3 regions of the Geobacillus sp. B4113_201601 genome follow, and region 1 is predicted to be linked to each of the others. Evidence: riboswitches for the same ligand, from Rfam matches in the RefSeq annotation. Region 1 holds a riboswitch; each other region holds the start of a gene.
The links. Region 1 has a riboswitch for cobalamin ahead of B4113_RS14015 (ABC transporter substrate-binding protein). Riboswitches for the same ligand answer to the same signal wherever they lie in the genome.
Positions count from the first base shown of each region.

Region 2: it holds a riboswitch for cobalamin, as region 1 does, so the genes downstream of both, B4113_RS10775 (ribonucleoside-diphosphate reductase subunit alpha) here and B4113_RS14015 (ABC transporter substrate-binding protein) in region 1, are expected to answer to the same signal.
Region 3: it holds a riboswitch for cobalamin, as region 1 does, so the genes downstream of both, metE (5-methyltetrahydropteroyltriglutamate--homocysteine S-methyltransferase) here and B4113_RS14015 (ABC transporter substrate-binding protein) in region 1, are expected to answer to the same signal.

Region 1 covers NZ_LQYX01000099.1:9,346-14,195, reverse strand. Annotated here, with positions in the region: gene nagB (glucosamine-6-phosphate deaminase) at 1-236, shown strand, start outside; gene B4113_RS14030 (GntR family transcriptional regulator) at 233-964, shown strand; partial or broken gene B4113_RS14025 (glucose PTS transporter subunit EIIB) at 977-1,159, shown strand; gene B4113_RS14020 (PH domain-containing protein) at 1,329-1,943, shown strand; cobalamin riboswitch at 2,205-2,404, shown strand; gene B4113_RS14015 (ABC transporter substrate-binding protein) at 2,546-3,505, shown strand; gene B4113_RS14010 (iron ABC transporter permease) at 3,471-4,526, shown strand; gene B4113_RS14005 (adenosylcobinamide amidohydrolase) at 4,523-4,850, shown strand, end outside.
Region 2 covers NZ_LQYX01000078.1:47,481-52,330, reverse strand. Annotated here, with positions in the region: gene B4113_RS10785 (C39 family peptidase) at 1-307, opposite strand, end outside; gene asnB (asparagine synthase (glutamine-hydrolyzing)) at 633-2,540, shown strand; cobalamin riboswitch at 2,850-3,043, shown strand; gene B4113_RS10775 (ribonucleoside-diphosphate reductase subunit alpha) at 3,173-4,850, shown strand, end outside.
Region 3 covers NZ_LQYX01000075.1:9,074-13,923, reverse strand. Annotated here, with positions in the region: gene B4113_RS20530 (DUF4277 domain-containing protein) at 1-99, opposite strand, end outside; gene B4113_RS10030 (acyl-CoA thioesterase) at 389-826, opposite strand; gene metE (5-methyltetrahydropteroyltriglutamate--homocysteine S-methyltransferase) at 810-3,116, opposite strand; cobalamin riboswitch at 3,246-3,439, opposite strand; gene glmS (glutamine--fructose-6-phosphate transaminase (isomerizing)) at 4,032-4,850, opposite strand, start outside.

The sequences.
Region 1 (4,850 bases):
ATGTGCCGCGCTATGCCATAACGATGGGAATTGCGACCATTTTGCGGAGCCGCCGCATCGTGCTGTTGGCGTCAGGGGAGGAAAAAGCGGAAGCCATTGCCCGGCTTCTCGAAGGCGTTGTCACACCGGATTTGCCGGCTTCGGCGCTTCACCTTCATCCGGACGTGACGATCATCGCCGACTGCGAGGCGCTCTCGCTCATCCCAAAGGAAAAGCGGAAAGGGGATGCGCCATGATCGATAAACAGTCGCCGATTCCGATTTACTATCAGCTCGAGCAATATATAAAAGAGAAAATCGAAAAAGGGGAATGGCGGCCGGGCGAGATAATCCCGTCGGAGCGGGAGTGGGCAGAAACGTATGACATCAGCCGGATGACCGTTCGCCAGGCGGTCAACAATTTAGTGAACGATGGCTATCTCGTCCGCCGGCGCGGGAAAGGAACGTTTGTCGCCGCCAAAAAAATCGAGCAGCCGCTGAAAGGGCTGACGAGCTTTTCCGAAGATATGCGGGCGCGCGGCATGGAGCCCGGCACGATCGTCCTCCGCTTTGAGACCGTTCCCGCTTCCGAGAAGCTTGCTGAAGGACTTGGCGTCACAAAAGGCGATGACCTTTATGAAGTCCGCCGCCTCCGGTTGGCCGATGGCTTGCCGATGGCGCTGGAGACGCTCTACATTCCCGTCCATCTTGTTCCCGGGCTGACGCGTGATGTTGTAAGCGGTTCTGTCTATGAATTTATCGAAAAGGAAACAGGATTGATCATCGGTTCTGCTGTTCAAACATTGGAAGCGTCCGTCGCCCGCAAGCTGGAGGCCGAGCATTTGCAAGTGAAAGAAGGGGCGCCGGTGCTGCTGCTTGAGCGCCGCACCTGCCTTGATGACGGCCGGCCGATGGAAATCGTTAAATCGGTGTACCGCGGCGACCGATACAAATTTATGATTGAAATGGAAAGGGGAGGAGTATGAATGTTAGGCTTTTTACAGCGAATTGACAATTGTGTCACACGCTTGCGCCTAAAAGTGAAAGACATGTCAAAAGTCAACGAAGCAGAATTGAAACGTTTGGGAGCGAAAGGTGTGCTTCGCCTCAACCAAACGGACTTGCAAGTGATTGTTGGCACGGATGTCGAATTTTTAGCCAATGCGATGAGAAAACGGTAAAAAGCGAGATGGTTGGGCCGTTCAATGGTTGGCAAACATGAAACTTTTTTTTGCCCTCCACGTATGACTATAGAGGATGCGGTGCTCTGCCAAAACAACGTGCGTTGCTGCCCGTTGCGGAGCGGCGCGAGCCAATGAAAAATGGAAGGGGTCGGGGTGAGAAATGAGCATGTTTGGAAAAGTCGCGGCCGATGTGCTTGGATTGAGCGACATCGGTTCGGTCATTCAACCGAAAGACTACGACAAAGTCGATGCCGATGATTACGTGATGCACGAGGATGGAGAAAAAATCTACTTCCTTATTAAATCGAAATCCGATGAGTATTGCTTCACCAACCGTGCGCTCATTCATCTGGACGGCACGAGCGCAACAAGCAAAAAACGGACGCTGCGCCGCTACGATTACTACAAGCATCCGATTTCCGACGTGTCGCTCGAGACGGCCGGAACGGTCGATTTGGACGCGGAAATCAAATTCAAAATCGGGACGCACGCCTACTCGATTGATGTGCATAAAAAGCATATCGAGGAACTGAAAGATTTGTATAAATCGCTGCTTGCGATCGCCGATATTTGCCGCGAAAATGAAATGAAGCTCGACTATGCCGAGCGGAGCCTCGAGCTGGCGGCCAAGGTGTTTGCCAACATGCGCGGCGACGGCGCCAATGTGTCGACGGATTTTCAGGCCGTGAATGAATACGCGTTTCGATGGCTGACAGAAGCGAAAAAGAACTATACGGTGAAAGATTTCGGCTTTGTATTTGAAAAATACATCGAGCAGTGAGGAGATGAAACTTGCATTCGGGAAAGACGCCGGGCTAGAGGGAGGCGTCTTTCCCTGTTTTTCAAAGGAGCGCGGCGTTGCCAAACGGTGAAGGGGGCGAGAGTGGAAGTAGGCAACGTGGGGAAGTTTTGCGATCTCATGCGGACACGAACGCTGAGACACCGCAAGGAGCAGCGCTTGTTTGTTGTCGCTCGGTCGCAAATTGATGGTTGTCAAATGAGCGATGTTGCTTTAATATAAAATTGTCCATATCCGAATTATTTCGTCGATTCGCAGCAAGGTGCCGAAAAGGCTTAATAGGGAATCCGGTGGGAATCCGGAGCTGTCCCCGCAACTGTCAATGCGGACGAAATGAAATCGCCACTGTACGGACGGATGGCTTGCGCTGTTTTCCGTACGGGAAGGCTTCAGAGTAGGATGACGCATGAGCCAGTAGACCTGCCTTGCTTGCCGCAGTTTCCGAATCTTCGGGGGGTGAGACGCGGAAACAGTCGCATAGGGCATAGTTGTGCCCATTGGTGGTCTGTTTCCCGCTCATTCCCCGACCGGACGGAATGGGCGTTTTTTTATTGTCCATACATCATTGAAGGGGGGACGTACGGATGAAGCGTTGGAAATGGTCTGCGGCGCTCGCTGCTCTCCTCCTTTTGGCCGCTATGCTTGCCGGTTGTGGCAGCGGAGCGGGCAGCAGCGCCCAGCCGACAAAAAAAGAGGAGCCGAAGACGGAGCAATCGGCGTTTCCGGTGACGGTGAAAGACGGGTTGGGGGAAGAGGTCACCATCAAAGCGGAGCCGAAAACGATCGTTTCGCTCATCCCGAGCAATACGGAAATCGCCTACGCGTTGGGGCTCGGTGAAAAAATCGTCGGCGTCAGCGATTTTGACAATTACCCTGAAGACGTCAAGACGAAAACGAAAATCGGCGGCATGGAGTTTAACGTTGAGAAAATTCTTTCGTTGAAGCCGGATCTTGTCTTGGCTCATGCGTCAAGCGCCCATAACTCGCGCGATGGCTTGCAGCAATTGAAAGACGCCGGCATCACTGTGCTTGTCGTCAATGATGCGAAATCGTTTGCGGACGTGTACGCCTCGATCGAGCTCATCGGCAAAGCGACGGGAACGGTGGACAAAGCGAAGCAAGTGATTGAAGGGATGAAAGAAAAGCTTTCGCAAATCGAAGAAAAAGCGAAACAAATTCCGGCGAACAAGCGGGCGAATGTGTGGGTGGAAGTGTCGCCGCCGCCGCAGCTGTATACGGCCGGCAAAGGAACGTTTATGGACGAGATGCTGCAAGTGATTTCAGCGAAAAACGTCGCCGGCGATTTGGAAGGCTGGCCGATGGTGACCGAGGAAAAAGCGGTGGCCTATAAGCCGGATGTGATCATCACGACATACGGCGGGGCGAAACAAGTGCTCGAGCGCGCGGCCTGGAAAGATGTGCCGGCGGTGAAAAACAAGCGGGTGTATGATGTCAACACCGATTTGGTCAGCCGGCCGGGCCCGCGCCTCGCCGAAGGGGTCGAGGAACTTGCCAAAGCCATTTACCCGGAAGTGTTTCAGTAAACTACCGATGTATATCATGGCCGTTACGGCGGCTGTATTTTCGCTGCTCGCAGGGGTATCGACAGGGTCGCTGTCGATTCCCTTTTCTTCTATTATCGAGATTCTCGCGTCACAATGGCTCGGAATGCCGCTCTCGTCGGACGTTCCTTCCGACTGGGTGCCGATTGTGATGGCGATCCGCCTGCCGCGCGTCGTGCTCGCCTTTTTGGTTGGCGCTTCGTTGGCGCTGGCTGGGGCGGCGTTTCAGGGGCTTTTGAAAAACGCGCTCGCCGACCCGTACACGCTCGGCGTTTCATCCGGCGCGTCGGTCGGCGCGGTGCTCGTGATCTTCCTTGGCTGGCAATGGCCGTTGTTCGGCACGTTTACATTGCCGATCGTCAGTATCGTATGCGGCATGGCGACGCTTGCGGCCGTCTTGGCGTTTACTCGCGCCGTCGATCGGCGAATGTCGGTGGAGACGATCATTTTAGCCGGCATTATTTTCGGGGCCTTTTTTAGCGCCTTCATTTCGCTCATGATCGCTTTGACCGGCGACGAATTGCGGCAAATCATCTCTTGGCTGATGGGGAGCGTGGCGATGCGCGGATGGAAATACAGTGGATTGCTGTTTCCGTTTTTCCTCATCGGTGCCGTGGTGTTGATCGCCAACGGCCGCGAGTTGAACGCGTTCGCGTTCGGCGAGGCGGTGGCGCTTCATGTCGGCGTTGACGTTGCGCGCCGGAAAATCGTTATTTTGACGGCGGCCGCCTTGCTCACCGGAGCGGCGGTGTCGGTGTCGGGGACGATCGGCTTTGTCGGGCTTGTCGTTCCCCACATCGTGCGGCTTTTATGCGGGCCGGACTACCGGGTGCTTTTGCCGCTATCGCTCTTGTACGGGGGGGCGTTTCTTGTGTTCGCCGATCTGGCGGCGCGGACGATCATCGAGCCGCGCGAGCTGCCGATTGGCGTCATCACTTCGCTCGTCGGCGCTCCGCTGTTTGCCGTTTTGTTTTTCCGAAAAACGAAGCGAAAGTTGGGATGACGATGCTGCAAGTGCGAGAGGTGTCGCACCGATACGGGACGACTCAAGTGCTTGACCGGGTGACGTTTTCCGTGGAGAAAGGGGAGCTGTTTGGCATCATTGGGCCGAACGGCAGCGGCAAGACGACATTGCTCAAGCTCATCAGCAAAGAGCTGCCGCTGGCAAGCGGCGAGATTGCCATCAGCGGTTGGCCGCTTTCCGAACTGTCGACAAAACAGTGGGCGCGCTTGGCCGCCGTCCTGCCGCAAACGTTGGAAACGGCGCACGGCTATACGGTGAAAGAAACGGTGGCGCTCGGCCGCTACGCCCATCAGCGCGGCTTGC
Region 2 (4,850 bases), on a different contig from region 1:
GCAGCTCGGGGAGCTGCGAGATTAACGGCGCGTCAATCAACACCGTTGATTTCAACGTCGATTTGCCGGCGTTCGCCGCTTGGTCATGATTGACAAGCGGGACGATGGTTTCCTGTACAAAATGTTGAAATCGATCCTTTGTTTGCGCCCAGCTTTTATGATTGGACAAAACGGCTAGAAGCAAGGCGAGACAGCCCGCGTATACAGCCAGCAGCAGCTGGTCCCTTTTGCGGCTGAGAGGGCTTCGCAAAAGGGCGAGGCAGAGGAGCACGATGAGAGCGGTCAACAGCGAGATCATGGTGAGCAAAGCGATTCTCCCCCTTTATCAGCAGTGCTTCAATGGCGGCTTCCGGGCTGTTTTGATTGTTTTCCCGTTTCCAAAGAAGGGTATTGGAACAAGAAAGCGTTAAAAGTATAGTCAGCTGCCCATTGTGCCTCCGATGGTTGTGATGGAACGTTGGGTTTTGTCAAAAATGGCGAAAGATTGGTTTTGAAACTTTGCTTTTTGTAAGATAGAATGGAACTGGTTTTGTTTTCTTCTTTGCCTATTATTTTATTGCAACCGAAGGCGTAAGGCAAAGAATAAAAACGGGTTGCCTTGATGTCAATTCATTGGAGGGACAGTCATCGTTATGTGTGGATTTATTGGATGGATTGTCGATCGTCCAGAATGTCAAGATCCGGGATGGAGCGAGGAATTAAGGCGGATGAACCGCCTGATTACCCATCGCGGGCCGGATGATGAGGGGTATTATATGGATGAGCACGTCGGGTTTGGATTTCGGCGGCTCAGCATCATCGATTTGGAAGCGGGGCACCAGCCGCTCTCGTATGAAAACGATCGGTACTGGATCATTTTTAACGGGGAGATTTACAATTACGTCGAATTGCGGGAAGAGCTGACGGCGAAAGGATTGTCGTTTGCGACAAACTCCGATACGGAAGTCATCGTTGCGCTTTATAGCATGGAACAAGAAAAAGCGGTCGAAAAGCTACGCGGGATGTTTGCGTTTGTCATTTGGGACAAGCAGGAAAAAACGGTGTTTGCAGCCCGCGATCCGTTCGGCATTAAACCGTTTTTCTATGCGGAACAAGGCGGCCGCACGTTTTTCGCTTCGGAGAAGAAAAGCCTTTTGCTTGCGCTTGGGGCGGAAACGGTAGATCATGAATCGCTCCAGCATTATTTAACCTTCCAATACGTCCCCGAACCATCGACGATGTCGGTCGGTATTTCGAAGTTGGAGCCGGGGCATTATATCAAGAAACGAGTCGGTGAACCGCTCGCGATTCATCGCTATTGGAAGCCGTTTTTCCGCTCTGTTCGCCAGTCGGAGGAGGAATTGGTTGAGAACATCCGCACGGCGTTGGTTGATTCGGTCCGTGTCCATATGCGCAGCGATGTGCCGGTCGGGGCGTTTTTGTCGGGCGGCATTGATTCCTCGTTTATCGTGGCGATCGCCAAACAGTTTCATCCGGATTTAAAGACGTTTTCGGTCGGGTTTGAGCGGCAAGGGTTCAGCGAAATCGATGTGGCCAAGGAGACGGCTGAGAAGCTGGGCGTAGACAATATCAGCTATGTCATTTCGCCGCAGGAGTATATGGACGAGCTGCCGAAAATTATGTGGCATATGGATGATCCGTTGGCGGATCCGGCTGCGGTGCCGCTGTATTTTGTCGCCCGTGAAGCGAGAAAACACGTTACCGTGGTGCTTTCCGGCGAGGGGGCGGACGAGCTGTTTGGCGGCTATAACATTTATCGTGAACCAGAGTCGTTGCGGTGGTTGGAGCGGATGCCGGGAGCGGTGAAGAGCGTGCTGCGCTTCATCGCCAAGTGGCTTCCCGACGGGGTGAAAGGGAAGAGCTTTTTAGAGCGCGGCACGACCCCGCTCGAAAAACGGTATATCGGGAACGCCAAAATATACAGTGAAGCGGAAAAGGCGGCCTTGCTCAAAACGTATGAAAAAGGCCGTGAGTATACAACGGTGACCGCGCCGCTCTATCAAGAAACCGTTCATTATCCGCCGGTCAACCGGATGCAGTACATTGATCTCCATACATGGCTGAGAGGCGATATTTTAGTTAAGGCCGATAAAATGACGATGGCGCATTCGCTTGAGTTGCGGGTGCCGTTTTTGGACAAAGCGGTGTTTGCAGCAGCTGCTACGATCGCTCCGGAGATGAAAACCGCCAACGGCACGACGAAATATATTTTGCGCAAAGCGGCCGAAGGCATCGTGCCGGATCATGTATTAAACCGGAAAAAATTAGGATTTCCTGTGCCGATTCGTCATTGGTTGAGAAACGAAATGTATGATTGGGCGAAACAGCTTATTCACGACAGCGAAACGGACCACTTGTTCCATAAAGACGTGCTGTATCGCTTGCTCGATGAGCATGCGCAGCAGAAAGCGGACCATAGCCGCAAGCTGTGGACGGTGTTGGCGTTTATGATTTGGCATCAAGTGTATGTAGAGCGAGCCTATGATTTTGTTTCATCTGGACAAAAGGAAAAGCCGCTGGCGCCTGCTTTTGAGGCGTAAGGGGGAACAGGACGAGGCGTCCCGGAATTCGGCCGGGGCGCCTGTCTGTTTTGGCCCGAAAACTATAAGGGGCGGTGATTGACTCGCGCAACTGCTTCTCGGAATCGTTTCTCCAATAGAAAAGTCTTGCAACACTGCACACTTTTATTCATTGACCAAAGGAAACCAATGTTTTTCAACGGCCTTCTAAGGATTGATTGAGAAAATCTCGCTTGTCCCTTGCAATTCTTGTTGTTTTGGTATATGCTTGTTCCATCAGGATGATCATCCACTATATATTGATTTGTTTCCTTTTTCAAACAACTATATATCGTTGTGCCAAGCAATGGTGTCCATCAGGACTTAATAGGGAATCCGGTGTGAATCCGGAACTGCCCCCGCAACTGTATGTGCGGACGAAATGGGATGGCCACTGGCGGCAAGAGCTATTTAGCGCCGCTGGGAAGGACCCAAAGTAGGACGATGCACGAGTCAGGAGACCTGCCTTGCTTGGAACGTTTCATGTTCTTCGGGGTGTGAGAAGATGAAACGATAGGGGAAAAGAAAAAGGGAGTTCGTCTGCCTTTTTCCGTCTGTCGTTTCATCCGCTCGCCTGCCCGAGCGGATTTTTTTATGGAGGAGAGGAGAAACGAATGACAGTGTCGACGAAATCAATTGTTGTCGATGATCAAGGAAAAGAGAAATCATTTTCGCGTGAGGAGTTTGCTAGGTTGGTGGAGCAGGCGGCGGCCGACTTTGTCCGTCTGTCGCTCGAGGAATATGAAGAACGTGTATGGCAGCTTCTCAGCCGAAAAGAGATGGTCACCTTCCGGCAGCTGTATCAAACCGCCATTTTGGAAGGGCTGTCGTATATTAGTGAGGAGGAGCCGGAATGGACGTTTGTGTGCGCCCGCCTGTATTTGCAACAACTGTACCGGGAGGCAGCACGGCAGCGCGGGTACGAGGAGCGCAAGCGGTATGGCGATTTCTACTCGCTCCTTGTTGCGCTGACGGAACAAGGAGTATATCATCCGCTGCTGCTTGAACGTTATACGAAAGAAGAAATTGAGTCCATCGGTGCGTTTCTTGATCCGGAGAAGGACAAGTTGTTTACGTACATAGGGTTGCGCACGCTTGCGGATCGGTATTTGGCCCGCGATTATGAGCGGCGGTTGTATGAGTTGCCGCAGGAGCGATTTTTGATTATCGCCATGACGCTTATGGCCAATGAACCACAGCAGCGGCGGCTTGAGTTGGTGAAGGAAGCGTATTGGGCGTTAAGCAACCTATACATGACCGTGGCGACGCCGACGCTTGCCAACGCCGGGAAGTCATACGGCCAGCTGTCGAGCTGCTTTGTCGACACGGTCGATGACAGTTTGCAAGGGATTTACGACAGCAACACCGACATCGCCAATTTATCGAAATCGGGCGGCGGCATTGGGGTCTATTTAGGGAAAATCCGGTCGCGCGGCAGCGACATTAAAGGATTCAAAGGGGTCTCCTCCGGCGTCATCCCGTGGATGAAGCAGCTGAACAACACAGCGGTGAGCGTCGATCAGCTTGGGCAGCGAAAGGGAGCTATTTCCGTCTATTTGGATGTGTGGCATAAAGATATTTTTGCGTTTCTCGATGCGCGGCTCAACAACGGCGACGAACGGCTGCGGACGCATGACTTGTTCACCGGCGTTTGCATCCCTGATTTGTTCATGGAAATGGTCGAACAGCGCGGCGACTGGTATTTGTTTGATCCGCATGAAGTGCGGACGGTGATGGGATTTAGTTTGGAAGACTTTTATGATGAGGAAAAAGGGAAGGGCAGCTTTCGGGAGAAATATTGGCAATGCGTCAACGAACCGAGGCTGTCGAAAGAAAAAGTGCCGGCGATCGAAGTGATGAAAAGCATTATGCGCAGCCAGCTCGAGTCGGGGACGCCGTTTATGTTTTACCGCGATGAAGTGAACCGACAAAATCCGAATCGCCATCTCGGGATGATTTACTGCAGCAACCTTTGCACGGAAATCGCGCAAAACCAAAGCCCGACGGTGATGAAGCGGCAATATGTGAAAGACGGAGTGATTGTGATCGAAAAAATCCCGGGCGATTTTGTCGTCTGCAATTTATCGTCGATCAACTTGGCGCGTGCGGTGACCGATGGGGTGTTGGAGCGGCTCATCCCGATTCAAATGCGGATGCTTGATAATGTCATTGATTTAAATCACATTCCGGTGCTGCAGGCCGGTTTGACGAACGAAAAATACCGCGCTGTCGGGCTTGGCACTTTTGGCTGGCATCATTTGCTGGCGTTAAAAGGCATTCGCTGGGAGTCAG
Region 3 (4,850 bases), on a different contig from region 1:
ATCCCAATGACGCGCGATGGCATCGTCGTTGAACCAAGACGGCTCCAGCCCCAGCCGAATTCGCTTCGGCCAATCGATGTCATGCGCCCATTGTTCCAAATGAACGAGCGCTTGCCGGGGCCGCTAATGATTAGTTTGACGATATCGCTGGCTCGAGGTTGGCATTGCGGATTCACGGGAACGAGATGATCCGTCAACTGAGGAAGGTTAAGATCTTTGAACAGAGTGCTTATTCTATTCAAATTAAGAACTTTCATAAATGGCCCGAATTCGAACGTCCATGACGGGCAAACTCCTTTGCGTTCCTTGTGTTTCAAGGTTTGATTCGACAGGAAGAAAAAAAATCCTCCCGATTTTCGTCGGAAGGGTGGGAAATGTGAGATCGATCTTATCGGTTTGCTTTTAAATAATATTGCACGAGTTGTTCCTCTTTTTCCCCTACAATGACAGTCGGAACAGGACAAGGCTTTTTGTTTTCGTCAATCGCCACCATCGTGAGAAAACAAGTGGTTGTTAAATGATGTTCGCCAGTAAATAAATCTTCGGTTTCAACTTTTACAAATACTTTCATAGACGTACGACCGGTGGAATACACGAATGCTTCCAGCTTTAAGATGTCGCCAATTTTGGCAGAAGAAATAAAGTCAATCTTGTCAATGGAGGCGGTGACCACTGCTCTTCGGGCATGACGCATAGCGCAAATTGCCGCAATTTCGTCAATGTACGCCAGCACCGTTCCACCAAAAATGGTACCAAGATGATTCGTATCGGACGGGAGCACCAATCTGGTCTGAATCGTTTTCGACTGTTCAGCGCTTGCTATCATCCTGATCCCCTCCTTGAAGAGAGACGAAAAGACGGTTACGCATCTCCTTTGCCGCGGCAACCATCGCTTGCAAGCTGGCGATCGCTTCTTTCTCCGTACGGGTTTTTAATCCGCAATCAGGATTCACCCAAAATTGGTCAGGCCGCAGGACACGCAACGCTCTCTCAAGCTGAATGAGAATCTCATCTCTGCTCGGGATGCGAGGGCTATGAATGTCATACACCCCCAGTCCGATTTGCTTGCGATACGTATGGATTTCAAATAAAGATAACAGCTCTCCTCCGCTCCGCGCGGCTTCAATCGAAATGACATCGGGATCTAGATCATCAATGATGTCGATCATTTCCGAAAAATCTGAGTAGCACATGTGTGTATGAATTTGCGTTTCTAAACGAACAGCCGATGTCGCTAAACGAAAGGCATATACCGCTTCCTGCCAATAAGCCGGCTGTTTTTGTCTTTTGAGCGGCAACCCTTCTCTTAGTGCAGGTTCATCAACTTGAATGATGCGGATTCCCGCCTGTTCAAGCGCCAACACTTCTTGACGGACTGCCAAAGCGAGTTGATTCAGCACCGCGGAGCGAGGCAGATCCCGACGAACAAATGACCAATTGTACAAAGTGACAGGACCCGTCAACATCCCTTTCACCGGTTTTTCTGTTAGCGATTGAGCGTAAACACTCTCTTCAACAGTTATAGGACAAAGATGGACAACATCGCCAAATATGATTGGGGGACGGACGCAACGCGATCCGTATGACTGCACCCATCCGTTTGTCGTGCAGGCGATACCTCCTAATTTTTCACCAAAGAACTCTACCATATCTGTTCGTTCAAATTCACCATGAACAAGAACGTCAAGTTCGAGTTTTTCTTGAATTTCTATCCACTTTGCGATTTGTTTACGGATAAAGGTTTGATATTGCTTTTCGTCCCATTCTTGTTTTTTCCGCTTCAGCCGCGCTTGCCGCACTTCGCGGGTCTGTGGAAAACTCCCGATCGTCGTAGTAGGCAAAAGCGGCAATTTTAGATGTTGTTGCTGTGCTTGCCTTCGCTTTGCATAGGGAGGACGTTCCGTTTGTTCAATGGGTTGTATCGTTTTTTTTATAGGCTGGCCTCGAAGTAGGCCAAGAGCTTCCCCGGTTTGTTCATCATAGTGGCGCAAATCGGATAAAGAACGTTTCCCTTGGGCGTATTCAGCAAGCAGGCGCACTTCATCAAGCTTTTCATCCGCAAATGCCAATGAATCGACCAATCCTTTTGCTAAACGGCGTTCATGTTTGACTGTAATCGGTACATAAAGCAGGCTAGACGACGGTTGAATAATCAAGTGTTCCGTATACTTCGACAGCTCTTCGAGTAGCGCTGCTTTTTGGACGAGTGTACTCTTCCAAACATTGCGACCGTCGATCATACCCGCAGCTAGCCATTTCCCTTTTGGAAACCCATATTTCTTCATGTTGTACAAATTTTCACCGTCATCATGAACGAAATCAAGACCGAACCCGGCGACAGGTAGAGAGACGATTTCTGGATAATTAGAAAGGCTCTCGAAATACGTTTGTAAAATCAGCTGGACACCAGGTACTTTTTGATAGAATGAATGATAAACGTATTCAACAGCGGCCACGATGTCTTCATCAATCTCTTGCACAAGAATAGGCTCATCAACTTGTACCCAGCGCACCCCTGCTCTATACAACTCATCAAGCAATTCGATATATACGGGGACGAGGAGCTGTAGGTGCTTATGCCAATGTACTCCTGTGCTTAACTTAGCCAAAATTAAAAACGTGACAGGTCCAAGCAAAACAGGTTTTGTTTCAATTGAAAGATTATCTTTGATAAATTGGTAATCACGTAAAAGAAAATTTTCCATAAGCCTTGGTTGTAGGCCATCAAGCTCTGGAACAATGTAGTGATAGTTGGTATTAAACCATTTTGTCATGGCCATAGCCGGCTGGCTGCTTGTTCCCCTCGCCATGGCAAAATAAGTATCCCATCGGCGCTCACTTTCTTGGCCAAATCGTTTTGGAATATACCCAAACATAAAAGCGGTATCCAGCACATGATCGTATAATGAAAAGTCCCCGATTGGTATCAGTTCGATTCCTTTTGCCATTTGTTTTTTGATGGATGATAGTTGAATGGTCTTCATCGTTTCCATTAGATTGGCTTCTTCCAATTGCCCATTCCAAAATGACTCCAATGCTTTTTTCCATTCTCGTTGTTCACCGATTCGAGGATAACCTAAATTAGAACTATGAATTGCCAATCGTAGCACCTCCATGTCATTTTCCTCAATACAAGTAAAATGCCCACCTTCTAGACAGACAGAAGGAGGGCATAACTAGCTTGTATTGAGGTACTTGAAGTGCCTCTTGTTCATTTTCCCCCACTCCTCCCTATGACGCGTAGGTCGAAAGTGTATACAACAGGCAGGTCTCCTGACTTAGCTTCATCGCGGTGGATCCCCTTCCCATTCCAAACAAGGAACAGTGGGTTATTGATCCTCGCTCTGCATCACAGTGGCGCGACCGTGTTGGATTTTCACCAAACTTCCCTTTTAAAGTTCACGCAGATTGGTGAACTACCTGTTGCTAGGTCTTATCAGATATGCTGTTTTTAGCGACATCCTCCCACCACCTGCACTGACGCTTAGAGGTGGGGCTTCTCAAGTCATCATGATTAGTAATATTATCATAGTTTTTAAAATTCAGTATACTACAATTACTCAGATTTGGCAAGGGAAATACACCATCTATTCTAGCCCGAGTCGAACTTTAGTAGCATCCTCTTACTTTTTTGGTGAAGAGCCCAAAAGTTTACAGCAAGCACAAAATCGGAACATGGGGAATTGTCTAGGAAGCTAAGGTGCGTAGCGAATACCTCTTTACATCAAACCATATGTAAAAATGAGACATGAACCGGACTCCTTGGTTGAAATAGCTGTGCTCAAAACTCATTCACCCAAGTAGGTTCATGTCTCCCCAAAAGTTCTTCGCTACAACAGCTTGGCATCATGTTTCTTTCTAGCCGGAAACAAAATCTGCGAAGCTTTTTGTATGGTAAAAGCGGCCAAATGGTCAACCGTAGCCTATTTACAAAAAAGGCCTGTTAGACTCATCCAACAGGCCTTTTCGTTTTCAGCTTTTTGGTTCGGCATCTGACCTTTTGTTACAACAGCCTTTTCCCACCGAACCGCTCACTCCACCGTCACGCTTTTCGCTAGGTTACGCGGTTTGTCGACGTCGCAGCCGCGATGCAGGGCGGCATAGTACGCGATCAGCTGCAGCGGCACGACGGAAACAAGCGGCGTAAGGTCCGGATGGACGGCCGGGATGACGAAGCGGTCGCCGTCGCCTTCCACGCCGCGCATCGAGATGACGCACGGGTTCGCGCCGCGGGCGACGACTTCTTTTACGTTGCCGCGAATGCTTAAGTTGACGTGCTCTTGGGTGGCGAGGGCAATCACCGGCGTACCGTCCTCAATCAAGGCGATCGTGCCGTGTTTCAGCTCGCCGCCGGCGAACCCTTCCGCTTGGATATAGGAGATTTCTTTCAGCTTGAGCGCGCCTTCCAAGCAGACGTAGTAGTCAACGGCGCGGCCGATAAAGAAGCAGTTGCGCGTCAGCGTCAAGTAGTCGCGTGCGATGTTCTCCATTTCTTCTTTCGCGTCACACAGCATTTCCATCACATTGGCGACGATGGCGAGCTCTTTCGTCAGGTCAAAATTCAATTCGCGACCTTTCGCTTTCGCCGCAGTCGCCGCTAAAATCGCCAGCACCGCGATTTGCGCCGTGTAGGCTTTCGTCGAAGCGACGGCAATTTCCGGGCCGGCGTGCAACAAGAGCGTATAGTCCGCTTCCCGCGACAGCGTCGAGCCTGGGACGTTGGTGATTGTAATGGCTTTATGGCCAAGTTTGTTCGTTTGCACGAGCACGGCGCGGCTGTCGGCCGTTTCGCCGCTTTGCGAAATAAAGAGGAAGAGCGGCTTTTCCGACAACAGCGGCATGTTGTACGA